DNA from 4 places in the Bradyrhizobium sp. USDA 4532 genome. Region 4 is predicted to be linked to each of the others. Evidence: riboswitches for the same ligand, from Rfam matches in the RefSeq annotation. Region 4 holds a riboswitch; each other region holds the start of a gene.

Region 1 (4,824 bases), 2.9 Mb from region 4:
CCTGATCCGGTGCGTCGCCTCCGCGTTCGACGCTCACCTCGCTCGGTGCGGGGCTACGCACAGCGCGGCGGTCTAATCGTGTGAATGGCGGGCTTGCCACTCTGGCAATCCCGCACTTCAGTCACCAGTGAGAGCATCCTATTTGTCCGCCACGTTCATGGTCGCGCGTCGATCCGCCCATCCATTCCAAACAGAGTCCAAAACCTTCGCCAGAGTGGAACCGGACAGACTGCCTGCACAGCCAGATCAACAGGAAGCCACTCATGTATTGGTTGCTTGAGTAATTCTTGGGTCGCGTTTGCTCGCATGGTCGCGCCGATCCAGCGGGAGGAAAGCGCCGTTAATTGCACTTCGCCTCGATCGGTACCAACGCGGCCGGGCGTCGCCAGCCACGGACTTTTGTCGCCTCGGCAAGCCGTTGTGAACGATGCTCATTGCAGACAAACCTTAGTCTAGTCTTCCAATACTCGACTACATCGGTCGCATACCACAGCATGATTGAGCTATGCTGAGCCGTGCTTTAACTCGGGTTCAGATTTACGGCGAATGCCCTCGCCGGCAATCGGATCATCAGCTGTCCTCCCTCCGCCGATGGGAGTCGGCGACGTTTAGCGTCGCTCTTCTCAGACTTAACTTTTGCCCGGCCTGCTAAGCGTGGCCGGGCTTTTTTCTGTCGTGCAAGCTCGGTCGAGATGATCCAGAGCGCAAACGCCCTATGAGCGGATCAGCGCCCTGGAGGAGAGAGCCAAGCGCTGGATCAACGACTTGGCCGGTCAGATGCCGCGCGAAGTTGCCGGGCGGCGGCGACCATGTTGATCAGCGCCGGGCGAACCTCCTCCCATCTGCGCGTCTTCAGACCACAATCCGGATTGACCCAGAGCTGCGAGTCCTGCAACCGCTGCCGAGCCAATGCCATCAGCTTCTTCATTTCCCCTGCCTCGGGAATGCGTGGAGAATGGATGTCGTACACGCCCGGCCCGATTTGATTGGGATATTTGTAGTTCCTGAACGCGTCGAGCAGCTCCATCTTCGAGCGCGACGTCTCGATCGAGATCACATCCGCATCCATTGCAGCAATGGCGTCGATGATGTCGTTGAACTCAGAATAACACATATGCGTATGAATCTGGGTTTGATCTGCAACGCCTGATGAGCAAATGCGGAAGCTATCGACGGCCCATTGAAGGTAGGCCCCCCACTCCGATCGGCGCAACGGCAATCCTTCGCGGAGCGCAGCTTCGTCGATCTGGATCATGCTCGCACCGGCTATCTCGAGATCGCGGACTTCGTCGCGTATCGCCAGTGCGATCTGCCGGCAGACCTCGCCTCTTGGAATGTCATCGCGAACAAACGACCAATTCAAGATCGTTACTGGCCCGGTCAACATCGCCTTCACCGGCTTGCTGGTCAGTGATTGCGCGTAGAGCCACCAATCCACAGTGATCGGTTTTGGCCGCGAAACATCTCCGAATAGGATCGGTGGCCTGACACAGCGCGACCCATAGGATTGCACCCAACCATTCCTGGTAAATGCGAAGCCGGCGAGTTTCTCGCCGAAGTACTGCACCATGTCATTGCGCTCAAACTCGCCGTGCACGAGGACGTCTAGACCAATGTCCTCCTGCCAACGCAGAGTGCGCGCAGTCTCCTCCTTGAGAAATTTGTCGTATTGCTCGTCGCTCATGACGCCTTGCGAATGTGCCGCGCGGGCATTACGGACCTCTGGGGTTTGCGGGAAGGATCCGATCGTCGTGGTAGGAAAGGCCGGTAGTCCAAAGCGATTGCGTTGGATCTCGGCCCGATGGACAAATGGGCTGGCACGCCGGCGCATGGCTTCGTCGATCGCTCGCATCCGCACCGCGAGATTGGCATCACGGATCTTTGGTGAAGTCCGGCGGACCGTCACGGCCAACTGCGATTCAGCAAGACTTTGAGCAACATTCTTATCACCCGCGAGCGCCCGCGCTAGGATCGCAAGCTCACGCATCTTCTGTACCGAAAAGGCAAGCCAACTCTTGAGATCGGATGCAAGTCCGGTCTCCAGTTCAACATCGACGGGCACATGGAGCAGCGAGCAGGACGGAGCGATCTGAACACGATCCCTGCCCAGCTTCGCAATGGCGGGATCCAGTTGCTGGCGGAGCGTCGACAGGTTCGAGCGCCATACATTTCGTCCGTCGACGACGCCGAGGGACATGACGAGATCACTTCGCCGCGCAGCAATGATCCGGCTCAACAGATTCGGTGCGCGAACCAAATCCACGTGCAGTCCGGCAACGGGCATGTTCAAAGCTATGTCCAGATTATCGCCGAGATCACCGAAATAGCTCGCGACCATGATCTTGACGTCTGGTACTTCCCTGGCGAGCCGATCGTAGACACGCAGCAAAGATCTTCGCGCTTCCTCCTCCAGATCAAGGACCAGGCAGGGCTCGTCGCATTGAACCCAGCTTGCTCCCCTTTTGCCTAGTTCTTGCAGAACCTCGATGTAGACCGGTATTAGCTTATCCAGGAGAGACAGCGGCTGAAACGCGGGGTCCGCACTCTTGCCAAGCTTCAAGAATGTGACCGGCCCGATCAGGACAGGGCGCGTCTGGAACCCCAGGGCCTTGGCTTCCTCATACTCCTCGATAGGCTTGCGAGAGGATAGGCGGAACCTCTGTCCCTGATGAAATTCAGGAACCATGTAGTGGTAGTTGGTGTCGAACCACTTGGTCATCTCCTGTGCGGGCGCGCTAAATCCGCCCGATCCGTGGCCGCAACTCGCATTCTGGCGATCGCATTGTGAACCGCGCGCCATGTCGAAGTACGTCTTGAGCGAAACCGATTCGATTTTCGACGCATAAACTTCCGGGATGGCACCAACCATGACAGAGGTGTCGAGCACTTGGTCGTACAACGAAAAATCGTTGGACGGAATGACGGTGACACCGAGGGATTTTTGGCGGGCCCAGTTCGCAGCACGCAGGCCAGCTGCGGCCTCGAGCAATTGCTGTTCGCTGATTGCGCCGGCCCAGTAACTTTCAAGCGCGCGTTTGAGCTCGCGTCTTGGACCGATCCGAGGCGTTCCAAGCGTGGCAACCGGAAGGGAGAGAAGAGACATAGCGCTAACCCCGTAGTTGGGGGCAAAGGCCAAGGCGGACGCAAGCAGGATCGCCCGAGCGGCGGCGGCTTGGCGCACCACCGGGACACCCCGCCCGTGGACGTATATGTGGTCGAGGCAGGTCTCCTGGCTCGCGGGTCATCGCTGCTGTCCGGCCTTCCCGAAGCCGCACGGGCTTCAGTGACTTTGTTGGACGGCGGCTCGCCGCTTACAGTTGCGGGGGCAGCGCCGGCATGTTCACCGGCTTCCCTCTTAGCTCCGAATCCAGCGGGACCGGAGAACCTCTACGATTTGGATTATCGGCAAGAGACCTCTTCCGTCAACCTCCCAGATGACTCTCTCACGTCAATGCTGCCATCATCAGTGACTCAAAATGATAAACGTCGAAAGTTGATCACGCGATTGGAAGCTTATCCAATAGACGCAGTCTGCAATATATGTGTCGAAAGGATTGTCGAAGGCGCAGGTCGCGGCGCTTCGAGTGTATTTCGGTCTCTCGACAGTCAAAAGCCGCGCCAGGGACAACACACCTGCGAAAACTCCATCAGCAACCGGTCGCCATATTGATCTACGAGCCAACCAATCCTGGTAGGCGATTTGCGGTCTCTGATGACGCTAATACTCGGGCATGCATATCGATTCGCCTCGACGAACACCGGAAGGCCCGCAATGACAATGGCTGTTTGGAGCGCTGTCGGCGTCCTTTCTGTCACCCTCTTTGCGGTCGGCCCGTTCGGGGGCTGGTAAGAGCGTTCATGAATCAATCCGTCAGACAACTGCTCTCGAGAATGTTGAGCAACTCAAGAGGAAGCTAGCGCGACTTGATCGTTTCTCGCTTGCCGCGTGTCGCGACTGGAAAGGGTCATCCCACCATGAATGCGGAGCCGAGGCAGCTGGACTGAGCGGACTGCAACATCGTGCGCGTAGGTAGAAACCCGCGCACCATATCATCTGCCTGCCCCAGAACGCGCTTTCGACGATTCCACACGCCCGGCGGTGACGAGTGGTTTTGCTTATCATCATTACAAGCCGATAGCGATCGCAGGCGTTCGGGTGACCGCGCCGGACCAGACGGTTCAACAGCACTCCAAAGTGCGCCCCGATTTCTCATCCGTAAATCGGCAGCGGCCTTCGCTTTGGCCTCGAAGATCGGCACGACAAAAGCTGAACAAGCTCGAGCGGATCGGCTGAATGGAAACATAGAAACGAGCGTAGGTCGGAAAGCCGACAAACACTGCACGAATCTGGCGGGATTTGCCGGCTATTTCCTGGCACGAAGAATGCAAGCTCAAGGGTGCCCAGGCTTCTCCTCCTGGGCAGGTCCAGCACAGCAAATTGGGGTTGTGGCTGGCCCACTGAAGTTAGCGGCGCGTGACCCGAGGGGACAGCGCCTGCTCGCGCGGGACATCGGCAGGTGCCCGCGTCACGTTGCCGCTAACTTCTTCCGATCGAGCATAGCATTGAAGGCTGCCGCTTTGACGTGTGGATGAAAAATCGATGGTCCGGCCGTTATGAAGAGAATGTCTGCAAGAGGCGTGCTTTGCCTCTGTCAATCGCTAATTTTCGTTGCTGGGCTTGTTGCGACGGGCAACACTGCGCGAGCCGTCGAAAGCGCGCTCGTCGAACGAGTCAAGTCAACCTGGCGAGCGCGAGACGGTGAGACAATCGAGCACATTGTCTCCAAAGTTTCGAAAGTGGCGCAATTCGTCCCTCGAAACTGG
Region 2 (4,824 bases), 3.9 Mb from region 4:
AGGATGACGAGCTTCGCATCACCCGGGATGGCTTCGCCCGGACGTACCATCACGAGATCGACGCCGGGCTCGAGCTTCAGCGGATCGAGGTCGTCGAAATTGGCAATCCGCGACAGCGCAAGGAACGCGATCTTGCACTGGCCGGGCTTGCGCGCCTCGCCGAGCCCGAGCGCATCTTCGGCCGGAAGTTCGCCGGCGCGGACGAACCAGGGCAGCACGCCAAAGCCGCGCCACGCCGTGCGTTCTTCGATCAGGCGATAGCCGTCGTCGAACAATGTCGGATCGCCGCGGAATTTGTTGATGACAAAGCCTTGGATCATCGCGGCATCATCAGGGTCGATCACCATCTTGATGCCGACGAGCTGCGCGATCACGCCGCCGCGGTCGATGTCGCCGACCAGCACCACGGGCACGTCTGCTTTGCGCGCAAATCCCATATTGGCGATATCGGCTTTGCGTAAGTTGACCTCGGCGGGACTGCCGGCGCCCTCGACCAGCACCAGATCGGCGCGCTGCTTCAGGCGCGCAAAACTCTCCAGCACCGCGCCCGTCAGCGATGGTTTCATGCCGGCATATTCGCGCGCGCGTGCGGTGGCGATCCGTTTGCCGTGCACGATGACCTGGGCGCCGACATCGGTCTCGGGCTTCAGCAGCACCGGGTTCATGTCGGTGTGCGGCTCGACGCCGGCGGCGAGCGCCTGCAACGCCTGTGCGCGGCCGATCTCGCCGCCATCGACGGTCACGGCGGCGTTGTTCGACATGTTCTGCGGCTTGAACGGCAGCACGCGCAGGCCGCGCCGTCTCGCGGCGCGGGCGAGGCCGGCGACGATGAGCGATTTGCCCACGTCCGAGCCGGCTCCCTGGATCATCAATGCGCGCGCCATCGTGATGCCCGTCAGAACTCGACGCCCGGCTGGGCCTTGATGCCGGAGCGGAACGGATGCTTTACCAGCGTCATCTCGGTGACGAGATCGGCAATCTCGATTAGCTCCTCCTTGGCGTTGCGCCCGGTGAGCACGACATGGGTCATCGGCGGCTTCGACGTGGTCAGGAAGTCGACGACATCGGCGATCGCAAGGTAATCGTAGCGTAGCGCGATGTTGATCTCGTCGAGCACGACCATGCGCAGGCTCGGGTCTGCGATCAGCTGCTTGGCCTTTTCCCAGCCGGCTTGCGCTGCCGCGATGTCGCGGGCGCGATCCTGCGTCTCCCAGGTAAAGCCTTCGCCCATTGCGTGGAATTGACAGAGATCGCCGAAATGCCCGGTGAGCAGGCGGCGCTCGCCGGTATCCCAGGCGCCCTTGATGAACTGCACCACGGCGCAGGGAAAGCCGTGCGCCACACAGCGCACAATCATGCCGAACGCGGAGGACGATTTTCCTTTGCCGGCGCCGGTATGGACGATGATCAGGCCCTTTTCACCGCTCTTGGTCGCCATGATGCGGTCGCGGGCGGCCTTCTTTTTCGCCATCTTGTCCGCGTGGCGCGCATCCGGCGAAAGATCGGTGCCGACGGCGCCGTCTTCAGCGCCCTTTCCATCAGAAGTCATCACATTCCTTCGGCTTGACAAGTGCGAGGCTTGGACGAATGGTGGTCCCGCGTCGGTTCCTGTCCTACGACAGGCGAAGAGGGAATGCGATAGGGCTCCGCTGAATCGGGCCCGAAGCGCAGCCGCCCCCGCGACCGTGACCGGAGAGATGCCCAAGCCACTGATTCCATACGGAGTCGGGAAGGTGGGCATCGAAGGGTAAAACCTGCTCCGCAAGCCGGGAGACCTGCCAACGCAGCATGTTGTGAAACCGGCGGACGGGGTGTTCCGCGACGGGGAACGAACCTGTCCAAAATCGGTTCGTGTGCCTCATCGCTTCCCGCTGTCAATCCAGGAAGGGCGATGAGCGTTACACTTCATGTCTGCATCACCTGCCGCGCCGGCCAGACGCCGGCGGAAGGTGAGCTCGCGCCCGGTGCACGCCTGCATGCCGCGCTTGTCGAGGCCGGCGTGCCTGATGACGTCAATCTGGTTCCCGTCGCATGCCTGTCGGCCTGCAGCCAGGGTTGCTCGGTCGCGCTCAGCGCGCCGGGGCGGTGGTCCTATGTCTACGGCGGCCTGTCCGCTGATAATGCCGCGGATGTGATCGCCGGTGCCTCCGCCTATGCGGCGGCGCCCGACGGCATCGTGCCGTGGCGCAGCCGTCCGGAAATCTTCCGCAAGCAATCGCTCGCCCGCATTCCACCTCTTCCCGTCGTGCCGGAGGCCGCAGAATGACCACGCTCGCCAAAATTCCGGTCACCGTCGTGACCGGCTTTCTCGGCTCCGGCAAGACGACGCTGATCCAGCATCTGATCCGCAATGCCAACGGCAAGAAGCTCGCGGTGCTGGTCAACGAATTCGGCAGCGAAGGCGTCGACGGCGACATCCTGAAGTCGTGCGCCGACGCCAATTGTCCGGCCGAGAACATCGTCGAACTCGCCAATGGCTGTATCTGCTGCACCGTCGCCGATGATTTCATCCCGGCGATGGAGCAGTTGCTGGCGCGGAACGTGAAGCCCGATCACATCGTGATCGAAACTTCCGGGCTCGCGCTGCCGAAGCCGCTGCTGAAAGCGTTCGACTGGCCGGAGATCCGTTCGCGGATCACGGTCGACGGCGTGATCGCGCTCGCCGACGCCGAGGCCGTCGCCGCCGGCCGTTTTGCGCCTGATCCGGCCGCGGTGGATGCGCAGCGTGCGGCGGACGACAATCTCGACCACGAGACGCCGCTGTCGGAAGTGTTCGAGGACCAGATCGCATGTGCCGATATCGTGCTGCTGACCAAGGCGGACCTCGCGGGGGCGGAGGGGATCAAGGCAGCGAAAGAGGTGATCGCGGCCGAGATGCCGCGCGAGGTGCCGATGTTGCCCGTCGTCGACGGCACGATCGACGCGCGCGTGATCCTCGGGCTCGGGGCGGCGGCGGAAAGCGATCTCGCGGCGCGGCCGTCGCATCACGATGGCGAGGAGGAACACGAGCACGACGATTTCAATTCCGTCGTGATCGATCTTCCGGAAGTTTCGGATGTCGACGCGCTGGTCGCCTCGATCAAGGGGCTGGCGCGCGAGCAGAACGTGCTGCGCGCCAAGGGCTACATCGCGGTCGAAGGCAAGCCGATGCGGCTGTTGGTGCAATCGGTCGGCGAGCGGGTGCGGCATCAGTTCGACATGCCCTGGGGTGCCCGGGCGCGGCGGTCGAAGCTCGTCGTGATCGGCGAACATGCCGACATCGATGAAGCCGCGATCAGGGCACGGCTTGGTGTCTGATGCACGTCGTCTTCCGCGAGAGCCGCGGCCTTGAGGAGACCGCGACGCCAAGGGACCTCGGCCAGGATCCGGCCGATCTCGTGGTGTTGTCGTTTTCCGACAGCGATCTTGCTGCCTTCGCGGCCGGCTGGCGGCGGGGCCGTGCTGCGCTGCCGTCGCTGCGGCTCGCCAATCTCGCGGAGCTGCGCCATCCGCTGTCGGTCGATACCTATATCGAGCGGACGCTCTCGCACGCCCGCGGCATTCTGGTGCGGCTGATCGGCGGCGAGCCCTATTGGTCATACGGGCTGGCCGCGGTGCATCGGCTGGCGAAGGAGCGCGGCATCGCCCTGGTCGTGCTGCCGGCCGATGGCCGCGACGATCTGCGGCTGGATGAGTTCTCGACCTTGCCGGTCTCGACGCTGCGCCGTCTGAAGGTGCTGTGCGACAAGGGCGGCCCCGTTGCGGCGCAGGCCGTGATCGCGCAACTGGCGCTGGCGTCCGGACTTTATGCCGGACCCGTGGTCGGCGAGATCGATCTTCCCGAGATCGGCGTCTACGATTCCCAGCGCGGTGCCATCGCGGCGTTGCCGGCACCGGACGGCCGGCCGCGCGTGCTGGTGACGTTCTATCGTTCCTACCTCGCGGCAGGCGATACGGCGCCGGTCGATGCATTGATCGATGCATTGCGTGAGAGGGGCTTTGATGCCCACGGTGTGTTCGTCACCTCGCTGAAGGCGGCGGGCGTGGCGGATTGGCTGCGCGCTCAGTTTGCGCAATGCGCTCCAGCGGCGATCGTCAATGCGACCGCGTTTTCCGCGGCCGGTGACGACGGCACGACGCCGTTCGACGCTGCATCATGCCCGGTGTTCCAGGTCGCGCTGTCGACCGCGCGGCGCGAGGATTGGGCCTTGTCGCTCCGCGGGCTCTCGCCCGGCGATCTCGCGATGCATGTGGTGCTGCCGGAGGTCGACGGCCGCCTGTTCACAGGGGTCGTGAGCTTCAAATCGCCTGGTGAGCGCGATCTTGAGCTGCAATTCGCGCATCTTGCGCATCGACCGGATGCCGAGCGCGTCGCTGCAGTTGCCGCACGCGTGGCCGCCTGGCATCGGCTTGCCAGCAAGCCGGCACAGGAGAAGCGGCTCGCGCTGGTGCTCTCGAACTATCCCGGCCGCCCGCATCAGATCGCGCATGCCGTCGGCCTCGATGCGCTTGCCTCGGTCGGGGCGATGCTGGCTGATCTCGCGGGCGCGGGATTTGACCTTGAGCCGGTGGAGTCACTGGGCGACATTCTTTTGCGCAGGAATTTGACGTGGAACATCGCCGACTATCGTGCGGCGCTTTCCGGCCTTCCCGAGCTGCTGCAGGGCGATCTCAGCCGCGCATGGGGCGCGCCGGAAGATGATCCCGATTGCCGTGACGGCGCATTTCATTTCGCGGCGATCTGCTGCGGCAAATCGGTCATCGCCGTTCAGCCGGAGCGCGGTGAGGTGGGACAGCGCGACGCCGACTATCACGATCTGGCGCGCACGCCGCGCCATGCCTATG
Region 3 (4,824 bases), 350 kb from region 4:
CTTCAGCGATCCGAAATTCGAGGAGCGCAACGGCCTCGGTTACGATTCGGTGCAGCGCGTGACCGACGGTCACCGTTTCGGCAGCCGCGAGGAGCTGCTGGCGGCACAGGCCGAAGAGCCCTCGACCTTGGTGCTGTGGCATGTGCTCGACATCGAGAACAACGCGCATCATCGCGATCTGCTCGATATGGCGGTGCTGTATCCGGGCGGCGCGATCGCCTCCGACGCGATGCCGTGGACGCTGTCGGACGGCCGTCCCTACAGCGGCGACGCGTGGCCGCTGCCCGACGATGCCACCTCGCATCCGCGCTCGGCCGGCTGCTTCACCCGCTTCATCCGTGAATGGGTGCGCGAGCGCAAGAAAGTGTCGCTGCTCGAAGGCATCCGCAAATGCGCGCTGATCCCGGCCGAGATCCTGTCGGCGAGCACGCCGGCGATGCGGGCCAAGGGCCGGCTGCAGGTCGGCGCCGACGCCGATGTTGTGGTGTTCGACTACGAGACGCTGAGCGATCGCGCGACCTTCTCGGCGATGAATCGTCCGGCGGAGGGCGTGCGGCATCTCGTGGTCAGCGGCCAGCCGCTGATCAGCGATGGTGTGCTCGATGTCGCGGCGCGTCCCGGCCGGCCGGTGCGCCGGCCTATCACGGGGGGCTGAGGTGCCGGTCCCGATCCTGCTGGTCGCGGGCTTCCTCGGGGCGGGCAAGACCACGGTCGTCAACCATCTGCTGGCGCATGCGCAAGGGCGGCGCATCGCCGCCGTGGTCAACGATTTCGGCGCCGTTAATATCGATGCGGAACTGATCGCCGGCGCCGGCGACGGCGTGGTCAGCCTGAGCAATGGCTGCATCTGCTGCACACTCGAGGGCGACCTGCTGCGCACGCTCGCAACCTTGCTGCGGCGTGATCCGCGTCCCGAATTCATCGTGATCGAGACCAGCGGGATCGCCGATCCCGCCGACATCATCCGCAACCTGATGGATCCCGTGATCTGGAAGGAGGCGCCGCTGGAGACCGTGCTGTGCGTGGTCGACGCGACGCAGCCTGCGGCGATGCTGAACGATGCGCTGCTGCGCTCGCAGCTCCGGGCGGCGGATGTGGTGGCGCTGAGCAAGGTCGATCTGACTGACGCCGCTGCGTGCGCCGCGATCCGCGACGCCGTGCGCGCGGTGCGTCCGGCGGCCGTGGTGGTGGATGCCTTGCATGGCGAGGTGCCGGCCGCGCTGCTGTTCCCGGCGGACCTCGATCATGTGCCGGCTCCGCGCGAGACCGCGCCGCGACGGCCGGCGTCCGATCGCTTCGAGACGCTGAGCTGGACCTCGGAGTGGCCCGTCGTGCTGCCGCGCTTGCAGCAGGCGATCGGCAGACTGGCGCCGAAGCTGGCGCGGGCGAAGGGATTGTTCGAGACGGTGGAGCAGCCCGGGCGGCTGACCGTGTTTCAACTCGCCGGCGGCCGCGCGACCTTGGCTGCGGGCGGCGTGCCGTCGCCCGGCGTGCCGCGCACGCGCATCGTGTTCATCGCCGAGATGGGTGCGCTGTCGCGCGCGGAGATTGATGAGGTGATGCAGGGATGCGTCGAGGCTCAGTGACGCGAACCTACGTTTCCCGTCATACTGAGGTGCGAGGGAAGCAGCGTCTCGAAGGATGAATCGGCCACCAGCCGGGCCGTGCATCCTTCGAGACGCGCGTGCCGCGCTCCTCAGAGCCTGACTGAAAAATGGGTGAGTGATCTCAGTGGGGTGTGATTCCATCGGATTTGCAAAGATTCGAGGGAGAGCACGATGCCCTGGACCAAGATCACTCGGGAGCAATATCGGCGGGACGATCTGCGTTATGCAAGCGATATGACCGATGCGGAGTGGGCGGTGATCAGACGCCTGTTGCCGCGAGCGAACCGGCGCGGCCGGCCGCGTAAGACGGAGCTGCGTCGTGTGATCGAAGCGATCCTCTATATCGTTTCGACCGGCTGCCAGTGGCGGGCGTTGCCGCAGGAGTTCCCGCCCTATTCGACGGTGCAGGGCTATTTTTATAGATGGCGGGATACAGGCCGGTGGCAGAGGATTGTCAGCGTGCTTGTCCGCCGGGCGCGAAAAAAGCTTGGACGGACACCGAAGCCGACGGCAGCCGTGATCGACAGTCAAAGTGCGCCAACCACGCAAGCTGGCGGACCGCGCGGCTACGATGCAGGCAAGCGCATCTACGGCCGCAAGCGGCATATCGTGACGGATACCAATGGCCTCCTCCTTGGGTTCATGTTCATCCGGCCAACGTTCAGGACTGCCATGGCGCCGTACCGCTGCTGAAGAACGTGCGGATGAACTTCCCCCGGCTGCGCCACGTCTTTGCCGACCGGATCTACCGCGGAAATCAACTCCTCGACGCGCTCTCAGACTGCGGTCCATGGACTGTCGAGATCGTCGAGCGGCCTCAAGGCGTCAAAGGCTTCCAGCTTCTGCCGAGGCGGTGGGTGGTTGAACGCACATTCGCTTGGTTCGGCAGATGCCGCCGCCTCGCCAAGGACTTCGAGGCGACGGTGGCAACCGAAGCTGCCTGGCTGCTGATTGCACACATCAGGCTCCTGACCCGCAGACTCGCGGCTGCAGCTAAGGTTGGGTGATTTATGAGTCAGACTCTCAGGATGACGGGTTGCCTTTCGGCGTCAGCCCTCGACGTCGCTGTGTCATCGCCGCAGCAGCATCTCGCAAAGCATGTGTGCGACAATCGCATCGAATTGACAGCCTTGCCGGCACCACCTATCGTTTTTGCCGACGGTTCCCTTCGGGGATCAAAAGGGAATGCGGTGCGAGGGTAACCCCAATGCCGCAGCTGTCCCCGCAACTGTAAACGGCGAGCCTTTCGTCAATTTTGCCACTGGGCCATCGGCCCGGGAAGGCGTCGACAGGCGATGACCCGTGAGCCAGGAGACCTGCCGTCAGTCGTGGTCACACGCGAGCACATCGGGCGGGGGCGTCCTGGTGGGATCGGAGCACTGCCTTTTTTGGCAATGCGCCAGTCCACGTTCGCGGTGACGTGCCACGTTACCGCGAGTCCTTTTCATGTCTCCGTCCTCTCCCGTTGCGCGCAAATGGCGCCTCGGTCTTCTCTGCTCCCTGTCATCATTGTTGTTGCCGGTCGAAGGCTCGGCACAAACGCCGCCACCAACCAGACTCGATCCGATTGAGGTCGCGCCTTCCGCTGCGGCAAAGCCGAAGCCTGCGGCGCGCAGCCGTGACATGACCGCTGCGGCGCGGCCACGGCCGAGGCCTGCAACAGCCGGCAACGCCCCGCGCGTCGCGGCGTCGGGCGTACCGGGATCGGCATCGCCGACGCTCAATGCCACCACGCAGGGCGGCACCGGCAGTCGTCTCAACCTGACCCCGCTGCAGACGCCGGCCAGCGTCGAGATCATCACGGCGCAGACCATCGCTGAACGCGGCCAGCATAATGTGCTCGATGCCGTCACCCAGGACGCGGCCGGGTTCGTCGCAACGCCGGCGCCAGGCAATGGCGGCCTGTCGTTCAGCACCCGCGGCTTTGCCGGCAGCAACTCGGTGATGACGCTGTATGACGGCACGCGCTTTTATATCGGCTCCGGCACGCAGACGTTCCCCTATGACACCTGGTCGACGCAGCGCATCGAAGTGCTGCGCGGCCCGGCCTCGGTGCTGTACGGCGAAGGCGCGATCGGCGGCGTCATCAACGTGATTCCGAAGAAGCCGCAGAGCACGCCCTATAACGAGGCCGAGGTTTCGCTCGACAGCAACATGACGCGGCGGCTCTCGGTGGACAGCACCGGTCCGATCAATCCCAATGTGTCGTACCGCATCAACGCCACCGGCAACATGTCGGACAGCTGGGTCGATCGCGACAAGACCTCGAACGCGGTGGTCTCCGCTGCCGTGCGGGTGCAGGCGTCGGACAATCTCGCCTTCACGCTCTCGGAAGATTACGGCGATCGCAGCCCGTCGCGCTATTTCGGCACGCCGCTGATCAACGGCGCGATCCAGGACGCGCTGCGCTTCAAGAACTACAATGCAGCGGACAGCGCGATCCGCTATCAGGACAGCTGGACCCGGTTCAAGACCGAGTGGGACGTCGCCGACGGCATCAAGGTCAACAACACGCTGTATTACCTGACCAGCGAGCGGCACTGGCGCGACATCGAGAACTACACCTGGAATCCGAAGACCCAGCTGATCGATCGCACGAGCTATATCGAGATCTTCCACGACCAGAAGCAGCTCGGCAACCGGATGGATACGACCTTCAGCGGCCACGTGTTCGGCCTTGCGAACCAGGTCGTCGCCGGGTTCGACGTCAACCGGATCGACTTCACCCATACCAACAACTCGCCCTATGGCGGCGCGTCGTCGGTCAATCCTTATGTGTTCGATCCCGGATCGTTCTTCGCCACGACGACGGCGACCACGCCGGGCTTCAACGCGATCGTCAATCAATACGCGCTGTTCGCCGAGGATCGGCTCTCGCTGACCGATCAGTTGTCGCTGGTGACCGGGGTCAGGTATGATCGCCCCGGAGTGGACCGCACCGACTACAAGACGCCGGCAAACAGTTTTGAGACGACGCTATCGGGCACTAGCTGGCGCGCGGGCCTCGTTTACGAGCCGATCAAGAATCTCGCGTTCTATGGCCAGTACGCGGTCGGCGTCGATCCGGTCAGCAATCTGATCTCACTGTCGACCACGCAGAAGACATTCCAGCTTGCGACCGGCAAGCAGACCGAGATCGGGGTCAAGCAGTCGTTCTGGGGCGGCCGCGGCGAGTGGACGCTGGCCGCCTACGAGATCGTCAAGACCGGGCTCACGA
Region 4 (4,824 bases):
GAGCGGCGGCGGAGAGCAGCGTCATGCCACGCCTCCGCCGAGCGCGCGGCGTTCGCGCATGATCAGATAGAGGAAGAACGGCACGCCGATGATCGAGGTCAGCACGCCGACCTTGATGTCGGAGGTCGAGGGAATGATGCGCACCGCGATGTCGGCCGCGAGCAGCAACGCCGAGCCGGTGAGCGCACTGGGCACCAAGAGCCGCGCCGGATCGTGACCGATCACGGGACGCATCAGATGCGGCGCAACCAGGCCGATGAAGCCGATCGTGCCGGTGACTGCGACCGCGCCGCCGACGCCAAGCGCCACGCCCGTGATCACGAAGAGCCGCAACCGCCCGACGTCGACGCCGAGGCTCTGCGCCGCCTCCTCGCCAAGCGTCAGCGCGCGGAAGGCGCTCGCCTGGCTGAGCAGGATGGCGGCGCCCGCGACGATGAAGGGCAGCGCCAGCGCCACGTGCTGGAAGCTGCGGTCCTCCAGCGAGCCGAGCAGCCAGAACGCGATCTCCAGCACCACAAACGGATTGCTCGAGAGATTCATCACCAGTGCGGTCGCGGCTCCCGCAAAGCTCGAGATCGCGAGCCCAGCGAGGATCAGGATCAACAGCCCGGCATTGCTGCCGGCGATCGCAAGCAGCGCGAACACCGAGCCGAAGGCGGCGATGATCGCCACCACCGGCAGCGCGTAGGAGCGCACATCGGCGAGGCCCAGCGCGATCACCAGCACCGCGCCGAACGCCGCCGATTGCGGCGCGCCGAATAGCGACGGCGAGGCCAGCGGATTGCGCAGCAGCCCTTGCAGCGCCGCACCGGACAGCCCGAGAATGCCGCCGATCGCAAATGCCAGGATGGTGCGCGGCAGGCGGATCTCGCGCACGATCACCTGCGCCACATCGCTGCCGCCGCCGAACAGCGCCTCGATCACCGCGAGCGGCGACAGCCGCACCGGCCCGATGCCGAGCGAGAGCACACACAGCAGGACCACGAGCGCGAGCAGCGCCGCCGTGGCGCCCCACCGGCGCCGCGCCGCGACCTCGGCCGCCAAGGCAAAATCCTGCGCGCTCATCGGATCCATGCTCTTACAGCGATCGCCGTGGCAGACAAGCGACACTCGACAAAAACCGTGGCCGCGCGGCCGCCGCCCGACTTCCGCCGGATTGACTTTGCTACCCGGCCGAACCCTAGATGAACATGACGGTTCTTTCATGAGATGAAAAGGGAATGCGGTACGGGGAAACTTCCCCAACGCCGCGGCTGCCCCCGCAACTGTATGCGGTGAATCCTTCGTCACAGGCCACTGGGAATCTCGGTCCTGGGAAGGCGACGAAGGGTAACGACCCGCGAGCCAGGAGACCTGCCGTCAGCCGTGGTCACACGCGATGCTGCCGGTCGGGGAGTACAGGCATGAGCTTCACCTGATGCTGTGAGCACGATGGTGAGACTGGTTCGCGGTGACGTGCCACTGACGTTGCCGAGGCCTTGCTTATGTTCTCCTTCCCTTTCCATCGGCGGCGCCGCGCGCTTCTGCTCGCGTCGACGATGATCGCGCCGGCGATCCTTGTCTCCGCAGCGCGGGCGCAGCAGGCACCCGCTCCCGATCAGCTGCCGGCGATCGAAGTCACCAAGCCGGGCGACCAGAACGTCACGCGCGCCAGGCCGGCCGCTGACGAAGCGCCGGCGCCGCGACGCCCGGCGCCGGGCACCTCGCAAGGCAACAATACAGGCAGCGGAGCCGGATCGGGCACGACAGGGACCGGCGTGGCCACCGGAACGGGCGGCACCGGCGGCCGCCAGTTCGCCGGCATTGTCGGCTCCTCCTCGGCCGTGATCACCGCCGACGACATCGCGCATTCGCCGGTGCAGTCGTTACCCGAGATCCTCGCGCAGGTGCCGGGCGTGCAGCTGCAAACGCCCTATGGCGGACCGAACGGCGCCAAGACGTCGGTCGACCTGCGCGGCTTCGGCGCATTCGCGACCGACAATACCCTTTTCCTGCTCAACGGCCGCCGCCTCAACGACGTCGACAAGGCCGGCTTCGACCTCACCACGATTCCGCTCGATTCGATCGAGCGCATCGAGATCACGCGCGGCAACAGCGGCGCGGTGCTCTACGGCGACAACGCGGTGGGCGGCGTCGTCAACATCATCACCAAGACCGGCGTCGGCGGCCCGCCGACGACGATGCGGGCCGAGGCCGGAGTTGGCTCGTTCAACACCCGCATGGCCGCGGTCTCCGCGGCGCTCAATTCCGGCCCGTGGTCCACCTCGTTCTACGGCAACGGCATCAAGTCGGACGGCTACCGCGTCAACAATGCGCTCGACCAGCGCAACGCCGTCGGCAACATCAACTACACGACGCCTGATCTCACCGCCTTCCTGACCGTCACCGGCAGCGACCAGAAGCTCGGCCTACCCGGCGGACGGCTGGTCGATCCGTCGATCGGCGTGAACGAGCTGCTCACCGATCGCCGCGGCGCCGCGACGCCCTTCGACTATGCCAACCAGCAGACCGCCAGCGTCACCGCCGGCTTCACCAAGACGCTGATGAACGGCGTCGACCTCATCGTCGACGGCGGCTGGCGGCAGCGCGAGACGCAGAGCGGCTTCTTCGGCACGGTGCCGACCATCAGCTTCGCCTCGACCTACAATGACGCCGCGCTGCAGACCTGGTCGCTGACGCCGCGGCTCAGCGTCAAGAATGTGATGCTGGGCGTGCCGTCGACGATCCTGACCGGCATCGACTATTACGATTCGAGCTTCCGCGAGGCGCGCGGCGCCTATCAGGGCGTCGACCCGTTCCACATCTACAATATCGAGCAGCAGAGCGTGGCCGGCTATTGGCAACATACGCTGGGCCTGTTGCCAACGACCGACATCTCCTACGGCGCGCGCGTCCAGAATACCAGCATCTCGGCGCGCGATCGCTACGACCCGAATGCGCCGTTCGCGTTCGACACGCAGGCGGCACCGCTCGACAGCAACGAGACGCAATACGCCCTGCATGTCGGCGCCGAGCATCGCCTGACCGACACCTTCTCGGTGTTCGGCCGCGCGGCACGCGCATTCCGCACGCCTGATGTCGACGAACGCGTCGCGTCGGGTCCGTCATTCGACCCGCTGACCTTCGCCCCGATCCCGCAGAATTTCCAGCTCAAGACCCAGACCTCGCAGGATGTCGAGGGCGGCTTTCGCGTCAGGACCAACCTGTTTCAGGTCCAGACCAGCGTCTATCTGATGGATCTCGAGAACGAAATCCATTTCAACCCGGTGCTGTTCTTCAACACCAACCTCGACCCCACCCGCCGCTATGGCTCGGAAACCAGTGCCTCGCTCAAGTTCAGCGATACGGTGACCCTGCGCGGCGGCATGGCGATCACCCGCGCGGTGTTCCGCGAAGGCATCTGGGCCGGCAACGACGTGCCGCTGGTGTCGCGCTACACCGGCAATCTCGGCGTCACCTGGAATATCTGGCAGAACTATCTGGTGTTCGACGCCACGGTGCGGGCCTGGAGTTCGCGCATCATGGACAACGATCAGGCCAACACCCAGAGCCGGATTCCCGGAAACGCCACCGCCGATATCAAGCTGAGCGGGCAAGTTGACCGCTTCTTCTGGTCACTGAGCGTGAACAACCTGTTCAACGCGCTCTATTACGACTACGCCATCGCGAGCACGTTCACCGAAGGCCGCTTCTCGGCCTATCCGCTGCCCGGCCGCACCTACATGGTAAAGGCCGGCGCGACGTTCTAGAGCGTGAACCGGTGGGGCGGGTCTGCCCCGCCGCACCGTCCCCGAACATTACAAACGCACCGAAACTGGGGTAGAGTTCCGGCAGCTGATTTGACCCGCGCAGGGGAAACGCATGGCCAAGGCCGGGAAGCAGACCAAGGGCGGCACGAAGACCAAAGACAAGACCGACGACAAGGCGAAGAAACCTCCGCCAGCCGCAGCGCTACAGGACGATGATTATTACGAGGACGGCGATATCGCCACACCGAAGCTCGACCGCTACGGCAATGATGACGAGCCGTTGTGAGGCCCGGCGAATATCGATCCACAGATCCTGCGCGCAGTCGCGCGCGGCGGCCTCGTAGCTCGCGAGCTACCGAGCCCGGCTCGTCGTCGCCAAGCAGACATTAGGTCGCAGCGAGGTCATCGGCCGGACCACCCTTCCGGATTGGTTGCCCACCCCCTGGATGCTAGGCTTCGCATGGACGCTGGGTCCTTGCTGGGGGCGGTGCCATGAGGTTTGCGAAGGCGGTGCTCACGGTCTTCTGCATGATCGCGTCGATGTGCGACCCGTCCGATGCGCAACAGGCCCCCAGGAAAGTAGGAATCCTCGTCAACGGCAGCCCGTCGCCGCTGTTCGACTCCATCAAGAAGAACCTTCTGAGCGACTTCGCCGAGCGCGGCTATCTCGAAGGACGCGACATCGTCATCGAACCGCGATTTGCCGAATCGAAGCTCGAGCGCCTTCCGGGCCTCGCCTCGGAGCTGGTCGGTGCGAATGTGGATGTCATCCTCGCACTCGGCGGCCCGGCGTCGGTCGCGTCGCAGAAAGCCACGTCGACGATCCCGGTGATCTTTGCGATCGTGACCGATCCGGTCGCGTTGAAGCTTGTCGCCTCGATGGAAAAACCGGGAGGCAACGTCACGGGCCTCACCAACCTCGATCCGCAGCAGGCCAGCGACCAGTTCAAGCTTCTGAAGGAGGCATTCCCCGGGATCACGCGCGTTGCGATTCTCAGTGATCAAACGATCCCCGGCGCGGATGAACGCGGGCTCGCCCCGATTGATCGTGCCAACGAGGCAGCAGCCAAGGCCC

Evidence for each region. A riboswitch is a leader RNA that binds a small molecule or an ion and turns the genes downstream of it on or off. The one in region 4 is predicted to bind cobalamin.
Region 1: it holds a riboswitch for cobalamin, as region 4 does, so the genes downstream of both, metE (5-methyltetrahydropteroyltriglutamate--homocysteine S-methyltransferase) here and J2R76_RS30290 (TonB-dependent receptor) in region 4, are expected to answer to the same signal.
Region 2: it holds a riboswitch for cobalamin, as region 4 does, so the genes downstream of both, J2R76_RS12995 (DUF1636 domain-containing protein) here and J2R76_RS30290 (TonB-dependent receptor) in region 4, are expected to answer to the same signal.
Region 3: it holds a riboswitch for cobalamin, as region 4 does, so the genes downstream of both, J2R76_RS31935 (TonB-dependent receptor) here and J2R76_RS30290 (TonB-dependent receptor) in region 4, are expected to answer to the same signal.

Annotation. Positions count from the first base shown of each region.
Region 1 is NZ_JALJZN010000001.1:3,689,035-3,693,858, forward strand. Features, by position in the region: gene hemN (oxygen-independent coproporphyrinogen III oxidase) at 1-76, shown strand, start outside; gene metE (5-methyltetrahydropteroyltriglutamate--homocysteine S-methyltransferase) at 758-3,103, opposite strand; cobalamin riboswitch at 3,202-3,404, opposite strand; gene J2R76_RS17390 (nodulate formation efficiency C protein) at 4,798-4,824, shown strand, end outside.
Region 2 is NZ_JALJZN010000001.1:2,689,054-2,693,877, reverse strand. Features, by position in the region: gene J2R76_RS13005 (cobyric acid synthase) at 1-884, opposite strand, end outside; gene cobO (cob(I)yrinic acid a,c-diamide adenosyltransferase) at 896-1,549, opposite strand; cobalamin riboswitch at 1,586-1,798, shown strand; gene J2R76_RS12995 (DUF1636 domain-containing protein) at 1,892-2,266, shown strand; gene cobW (cobalamin biosynthesis protein CobW) at 2,263-3,297, shown strand; gene cobN (cobaltochelatase subunit CobN) at 3,297-4,824, shown strand, end outside.
Region 3 is NZ_JALJZN010000001.1:6,948,898-6,953,721, forward strand. Features, by position in the region: partial or broken gene J2R76_RS31920 (amidohydrolase family protein) at 1-655, shown strand, start outside; gene J2R76_RS31925 (GTP-binding protein) at 657-1,586, shown strand; partial or broken gene J2R76_RS31930 (IS5 family transposase) at 1,863-2,614, shown strand; cobalamin riboswitch at 2,750-2,946, shown strand; gene J2R76_RS31935 (TonB-dependent receptor) at 3,054-4,824, shown strand, end outside.
Region 4 is NZ_JALJZN010000001.1:6,596,642-6,601,465, reverse strand. Features, by position in the region: gene J2R76_RS30300 (ABC transporter ATP-binding protein) at 1-25, opposite strand, end outside; gene J2R76_RS30295 (iron ABC transporter permease) at 22-1,065, opposite strand; cobalamin riboswitch at 1,178-1,376, shown strand; gene J2R76_RS30290 (TonB-dependent receptor) at 1,485-3,749, shown strand; gene J2R76_RS30285 (hypothetical protein) at 3,862-4,035, shown strand; gene J2R76_RS30280 (ABC transporter substrate-binding protein) at 4,242-4,824, shown strand, end outside.